2 regions of the Streptomyces sp. NPDC085596 genome follow, and region 1 is predicted to be linked to the other one. Evidence: predicted binding sites of a transcription regulator. Region 1 holds the regulator's gene; the other holds the start of a gene.
What was found. Region 1 encodes HrcA, which represses chaperone genes, less so after heat shock. Its sites were predicted from a motif close to TTNGCACTCNGNNNNNCNGAGTGCNAA; they were not measured.

Region 1 (3,405 bases):
GCGCGGGCGCCGGGGACGGCGACCGACCCCGAGGCGGTGCGGGCGGGCTTCACCGGGGCGGCGGCGGACGGGCGGACCAGGGTGACCGGGCGGCCCTCCAGCAGGAAGCCGCGCGGCTCCAGCGGGAACACCCGGTGCTTGCCGAAGCGGTCCTCCAGCGTGACCGTGCCCGCCTCGCAGCGGATCACCGCCCCGCAGAACCCCGTACCGGGCTCCTCCACCACCAGACCCGCCTCCGCCGCGACCTCGGGCACCGGCTTCGGTTTCTTCCAGGGGGCGGTCAGGTCGGGGGAGTAGTCGCGCATTCCGATGACGATAGGAGAAGTCGCGGCCCGGTACTCAGGACACGCCGAAACGCGCTGCCAGGGCGTCCCGTTGGCGCCGTACGAAGGCCGCGTCGACCACCGCTCCGTGACCGGGTACGTACAGTGCGTCCTCGCCGCCGAGGGCCAGCAGCCGGTCAAGTGCGGCCGGCCAGCGGGACGGCACCGCGTCCGGGCCCGCCTGTGGTTCGCCGGACTCCTCGACCAGGTCGCCGCAGAAGACGACCTCGGGGGAGCCGGGCACCAGCACCGCGAGATCGTGGGCGGTGTGCGCGGGGCCGACGTTGGCCAACAGCGCCTGGCGGCCGCCGCCGAGGTCGAGCGTCCACTCGCCGGACACCGCGTGCGCGGGCGGGACCAGGGCGCGTGCGGCGGCCTCCGCCTCCCCGGCCGGGACCCCGTGGTCGACCGCGTCCAGCCGCAGCGCCTCCCGCTCGTGCGCGAAGACCACGTCCAGCCCGACCGCGCCGTAGACGTCCGCCCCGGCGAAGGCGGGGGCGCCCAGGACGTGATCGAAATGCGGGTGGGTCAGCGCGAGATGGGTCACATCCCGCCCAGCCAGTGTCCGCGCCGCCGACCGCAGCGCCGCCCCCTCGGCCAGGCTCGACCCCGCGTCCACCACCAGCGCCGTGCCCGCGCCCACCACCAGCCCCACCGTGCAGTCCCAGCCCGGCAGTCGGCACCGGCCCACCCCTTCGGCCAGCCGCTCCCACCCGAGGTCTTCCCAAGTCACCGTCATACCCGGACGCTAACGGTGGACAAGCCGGGCGGACGGCACCGACCTTGCCCGGTGAGCACCCCGCGGCCGTACACTGGCCGGGGAAGTCTGGCACTCGCACACGCAGAGTGCCAGGCGGTACACCGTAAGGGCCGTGGGTCGACGTGATGGAGGTGCGCATGCTGAGCGAACGCAGGCTGCAGGTGCTGCGCGCCATCGTGCAGGACTACGTCGGCACCGAGGAGCCCGTCGGCTCCAAGGCCCTCACCGAACGGCACAGCCTCGGCGTCTCCCCGGCCACCGTGCGCAACGACATGGCCGCGCTGGAGGAGGAGGGGTTCATCGCCCAGCCGCACACCAGCGCCGGGCGCATCCCCACCGACAAGGGCTACCGGCTCTTCGTCGACAAGCTCGCCGGCGTGAAGCCGATGACGGCGCCGGAGCGGCGCGCGATCCAGAACTTCCTGGAGGGCGCCGTCGACCTGGACGACGTCGTGGCCCGCACGGTCCGGCTGCTCGCGCAGCTGACCCGGCAGGTCGCCGTCGTGCAGTACCCCTCGCTGACCCGGTCCACGGTCCGGCATGTGGAACTGCTCTCACTCGCCCCCGCCCGCGTGATGCTCGTACTGATCACGGACACCGGCCGGGTCGAGCAGCGGATGGTCGACTGCCCCGCGCCGTTCGGCGAGGCACCGCTCGCGGATCTGCGCGCGCGCCTCAACAGCATGGTGGCCGGACGCCGGTTCAGCGATGTACCGCGACTGGTCGAGGACCTCCCCGATGCCTTCGAGGCGGAGGATCGCGGTACGGTCTCCACAGTGCTCTCCACTCTGCTGGAGACACTCGTCGAAGAGAACGAGGAACGGCTGATGATCGGCGGCACCGCCAATCTCACCCGTTTCGGACATGACTTCCCCCTGGTGATCCGGCCCGTGCTGGAGGCCCTCGAGGAGCAGGTCGTGCTCCTCAAGCTCCTCGGCGAGGCCAAAGATCCGGGCGTGACCGTGCGTATCGGGCACGAGAACGCTCATGAGGGACTCAACTCCACGTCCGTCGTGTCGGTCGGCTACGGTTCGGGCGGCGAGGCGGTTGCCAAGCTCGGCGTGGTCGGACCGACCCGCATGGACTACCCGGGAACGATGGGAGCGGTACGCGCAGTGGCACGGTACGTCGGACAGATCCTGGCGGAGTCGTAAGTGGCCACGGATTACTACGCCGTTCTCGGCGTGCGCCGCGACGCGTCGCAGGATGAGATCAAGAAGGCGTTCCGCAGGCTCGCGCGCGAGCTGCATCCGGACGTCAATCCCGATCCGAAGACCCAGGAGCGGTTCAAGGAGATCAACGCCGCCTACGAGGTGCTGTCGGACCCGCAGAAGAAGCAGGTCTACGACCTCGGCGGCGACCCCCTCTCGCAGGCCGGCGGCGCCGGTGGCGCGGGCGGTTTCGGAGCCGGCGGCTTCGGCAACTTCTCCGACATCATGGACGCGTTCTTCGGTACGGCGTCGCAGCGCGGACCGCGCTCGCGCACCCGGCGCGGCCAGGACGCGATGATCCGGATCGAGGTCGAGCTGGACGAGGCGGCCTTCGGCACGACCAAGGACATCCAGGTCGACACGGCGGTCGTCTGCAACACCTGCAGCGGCGAGGGCGCGGCCCCCGGCACCACCGCGCAGACCTGTGACATGTGCCGCGGCCGGGGCGAGGTCTCCCAGGTCACCCGGTCCTTCCTGGGCCAGGTCATGACCTCCCGCCCCTGCCCCCAGTGCCAGGGTTTCGGCACCGTGGTCCCGACCCCGTGCCCCGAGTGCGCGGGCGACGGCCGGGTCCGCTCCCGGCGCACCCTGACCGTGAAGATCCCCGCCGGTGTCGACAACGGCACCCGCATCCAGCTCGCGGGCGAGGGCGAGGTCGGCCCCGGCGGTGGCCCGGCCGGTGATCTCTACGTCGAGATCCACGAGCTGCCGCACTCCACCTTCCAGCGGCGCGGCGACGACCTGCACTGCACGGTCACCCTCCCGATGACGGCGGCGGCCCTCGGCACCAAGGTGCCGCTGGAGACGCTGGACGGCATGGAGGAGGTCGACATCCGGCCCGGCACCCAGTCCGGCCAGTCGATCCCGCTGCACACCCGGGGCGTCACGCATCTGCGCGGCGGCGGCCGGGGCGACCTCATCGTGCACGTCGAGGTCACCACCCCGACCAAGCTCGACGCCGAGCAGGAGCGGGTGCTGCGGGAGCTGTCCAAGCTGCGGGGCGAGGAGCGGCCCACGGGCCAGTTCCAGCCCGGCCAGCAGGGCCTGTTCTCCCGGCTGAAGGACGCGTTCAACGGACGCTGATGTCGGGGGGCGTTCGGCGCCCCCCGAC
Region 2 (3,405 bases), on a different contig from region 1:
CGTGGCCCTTCTCCAGGTCCTTGACCTTGGAGACGATGACGTAGCCCTCCTGGCCGGCGTTCTCGCCGATCCAGCGCAGCGGCTCGACGACCGCGTTGCGGACGACGCTCACACCGGTGGCCTCGTCGCCGGTCTTGCCGAGACCGTCCTGGAGGACCTTCGCGGCGTGCACCAGCGCGGAGCCACCACCGGAGACGATGCCCTCCTCGACCGCGGCGCGGGTCGCGGAGATGGCGTCCTCCAGACGGTGCTTCTTCTCCTTCAGCTCCACCTCGGTGGCGGCGCCGACCTTGATCACGCACACGCCGCCGGCCAGCTTGGCGAGGCGCTCCTGGAGCTTCTCGCGGTCCCAGTCGGAGTCGGTGTTCTCGATCTCGGCCTTGATCTGCCCGATGCGGCCCTGCACGTCGGCGGAGTCGCCGCCACCCTCGACGATGGTGGTGTCGTCCTTGGTGACGGTCACGCGGCGGGCGGAACCGAGCACGTCCAGGCCGGCCTGGTCGAGCTTGAGGCCGACCTCCTCGGAGATGACCGTGGCGCCGGTGAGGGCGGCCATGTCCTGGAGCATCGCCTTGCGACGGTCGCCGAAGCCGGGGGCCTTCACCGCGACGGCGTTGAAGGTGCCACGGATCTTGTTGACCACCAGGGTCGACAGGGCCTCGCCCTCGACGTCCTCGGCGATGATCAGCAGCGGCCGGGAGGCGTTGGTCTGGATGATCTTCTCGAGCAGCGGGAGCAGCTCGGTGATCGAGGAGATCTTGCCCTGGTTGATCAGGATGTACGGGTCGTCGAGGACGGCCTCCATACGCTCCTGGTCGGTGACGAAGTACGGGGACAGGTAGCCCTTGTCGAAGGCCATGCCCTCGGTGAAGTCCAGCTCCAGACCGAAGGTGTTGGACTCCTCGACGGTGATGACACCGTCCTTGCCGACCTTGTCCATGGCCTCGGCGATCAGCTCGCCGACCTGCTGGTCCTGGGCGGACAGCGCGGCGACGGCGGCGATGTCGGACTTCTCGTCGATCGGGCGGGCCGAGGCGAGCAGCTCCTCGGAGATCGCCTTGACCGCGGCGTCGATGCCCTTCTTCAGGGCGGCCGGGGACGCGCCGGCGGCGACGTTCTTCAGACCCTCGCGGACCAGCGCCTGCGCGAGCACGGTGGCGGTGGTGGTGCCGTCACCCGCGATGTCGTTGGTCTTGGTCGCCACCTCCTTCACCAGCTGGGCGCCGAGGTTCTCGAACGGGTCCTCGATCTCGACCTCACGGGCGATCGTGACACCGTCGTTGGTGATGGTGGGCGCGCCGAACTTCTTGTCGATGACGACGTTGCGGCCACGGGGGCCGATCGTCACCTTCACCGTGTCGGCAAGCTTGTTGACGCCGCGCTCAAGGGCGCGACGGGCGTCCTCGTCGAACTTCAGTGTCTTCGCCATGACAGCGGGAGCCCTCTCGGAAAATCTGGGTGGATGTGCCTGCGCCCCTGGACGCCCGGCTTCTTTAACGGTCGCGGGAACCAGGGGCGCAGTGGTGAAGCAGATGCTTCGGGGTGAACTACTTCTCGATGACCGCGAGAACGTCGCGGGCCGAGAGGACGAGGTACTCGTCGCCGTTGTACTTCACCTCGGTGCCGCCGTACTTGCTGTACAGCACGATGTCGCCGACCTTGACGTCGAGCGGCAGGCGCTCGCCGTTCTCGAAGCGGCCCGGACCGACGGCGAGGACGGCGCCCTCCTGGGGCTTCTCCTTCGCGGTGTCCGGGATGACCAGGCCAGAGGCCGTGGTCTGCTCGGCGTCCAGCGGCTGGACCACGATGCGGTCCTCGAGCGGCTTGATGGCAACCTTGGAGCTGGTGGTCGTCACGATCCGACCTCCCCCTTCTGAGAATTCACGGGGTTGACTGTCTGAGGTGGCGACCAGGTCGATCCGTCGTCGCGGGTGCCGGATCTGCCCGTCGCTTTGTTGGCACTCTCATGTGCCGAGTGCCAGTGCCGAGACTATGACCGGGGTTAGCACTCGGTCAAGCGGAGTGCCAATTGCCGTGCGGCGCGTCGGCGTCGGGTACCTGTTTGGCGTGCCTTCACTGTGCTGTTGGTCCGCTTGCCCCGCCTCGTCCTCGAACGCCGGACGGGCTGGACGGGCTGGACTTACAGGTAGTCCTCCAGGTTTCCCACCGTCAGGGCCCGTTCCTGGACCTCCCTCAGCACGCGGGCTGTGCGCCCGGCAAGGCCGCCCTCGCGCTCCGGGGTGACGCGGATGATGTCGCCGGGGGCCAGGCGCTCGGGGCCGCCGGTGTAGGCGAGGCCGTCCCGTGTGGTCCCGGCGCGCCAGCGGACGAGGGCGGTGATGCCGCAGTCGGCGGCCGCGCGCAGGGTGGTGGTGTCGTACGCGGCCGCACGCGGGCGCAGCAGCCGGGGGCGGGTGCCCAGGCGGGCGGCGAGGCGGCCCTGGCGGGCGCACAGTTCGTCCCGCTGGCGGGCGCGGGACAGTCCGGGCAGGACCGGGCGGCGCGGGAGGCGGCCGCCGACGGTGACGCCCGCCGCGAGGAGCCGGGCGGGGCGGCCGGGGCCGAGGCCGTCGGGGGTCGTGAAGACGGTGACCGGCAGGCGCAGTTCGCCGATCAGCCCGGTCAGGCTCCGGTCGTGTACGGCCGCGTCGTCGTAGGTGAGGAAGACGACGCGGTCGGTGGTGGCGATGCGGTCCACCACGCCGGCGTGGCCGAGCGTGCGGGTGGCCAGGGGGCGGGCCAGGTGGCGGGGCGGGGCGGCGAGCGGGGTCGCCAGGCCCCAGCGGCGGTAGGCGCGTTCGGGGGCCGGGGCCGAGCGGCGGACGCCCTCCGCGGCCTTCTTGCCGAGGCGTTCGATGGGGTCGACCGACTGGGCGCAGCCGGTGAGCAGCAGCACGGCCGAGGCGAGCGCGACGGCCCGCGCCGTAAGGTGGCCGCGGGCCGGCCGCGCCCGGCGCTTCACAGGTAGTCCTCCAGGCGTGCCACGGCGTATCCCTCGCGGGTGACCTTGTCGAGGAAGCGGCGCATGTCGTCGACCATCGTGCCGTCCCACTCGTCGGTGCCCCGGAAGTGGGTGAGGACGATGTCGCCGCGGCGCAGCCGCCTGTCGTCCTCGCGGTACTCCCAGTGGTCGACGAAGACCTCCTCGTTCCAGATCGGCGCGTACTTGATGCCGCAGGACTTGGCGGCGCGCAGGGTGTCCTGGTTGTAGTCGCCGTAGGGCGGGCGCAGGACCTCGGGGCGCTTGCCGTACTGCTTCTCCATGATGTCCTGCATGCCGCAGATCTCCCGCCGCTGCTGCTCGTAGGAAAGGCCGGGCAGATAGGGGTGGGTCAGGGTGTGGTTGTCGAGCGTGTTGCCGTACGACTGGCTCTTGCGGAAGTAGCCGTAGTCGTCCTTCACCAG

Region 2: groES (co-chaperone GroES) is a predicted target of HrcA. The motif match lies at 2,003-2,029, and genes of this name have one in related genera.

The regions. Positions count from the first base shown of each region.
Region 1 is NZ_JBITTC010000001.1:735,741-739,145, reverse strand. It holds gene ACIGA3_RS03390 (DUF3097 domain-containing protein) at 1-305, opposite strand, end outside; gene ACIGA3_RS03385 (MBL fold metallo-hydrolase) at 340-1,062, opposite strand; gene hrcA (heat-inducible transcriptional repressor HrcA) at 1,221-2,237, shown strand; gene dnaJ (molecular chaperone DnaJ) at 2,238-3,377, shown strand.
Region 2 is NZ_JBITTC010000010.1:200,854-204,258, reverse strand. It holds gene groL (chaperonin GroEL) at 1-1,429, opposite strand, end outside; gene groES (co-chaperone GroES) at 1,548-1,856, opposite strand; gene ACIGA3_RS26600 (polysaccharide deacetylase family protein) at 2,141-2,962, opposite strand; gene ACIGA3_RS26595 (polysaccharide deacetylase family protein) at 2,959-3,405, opposite strand, start outside.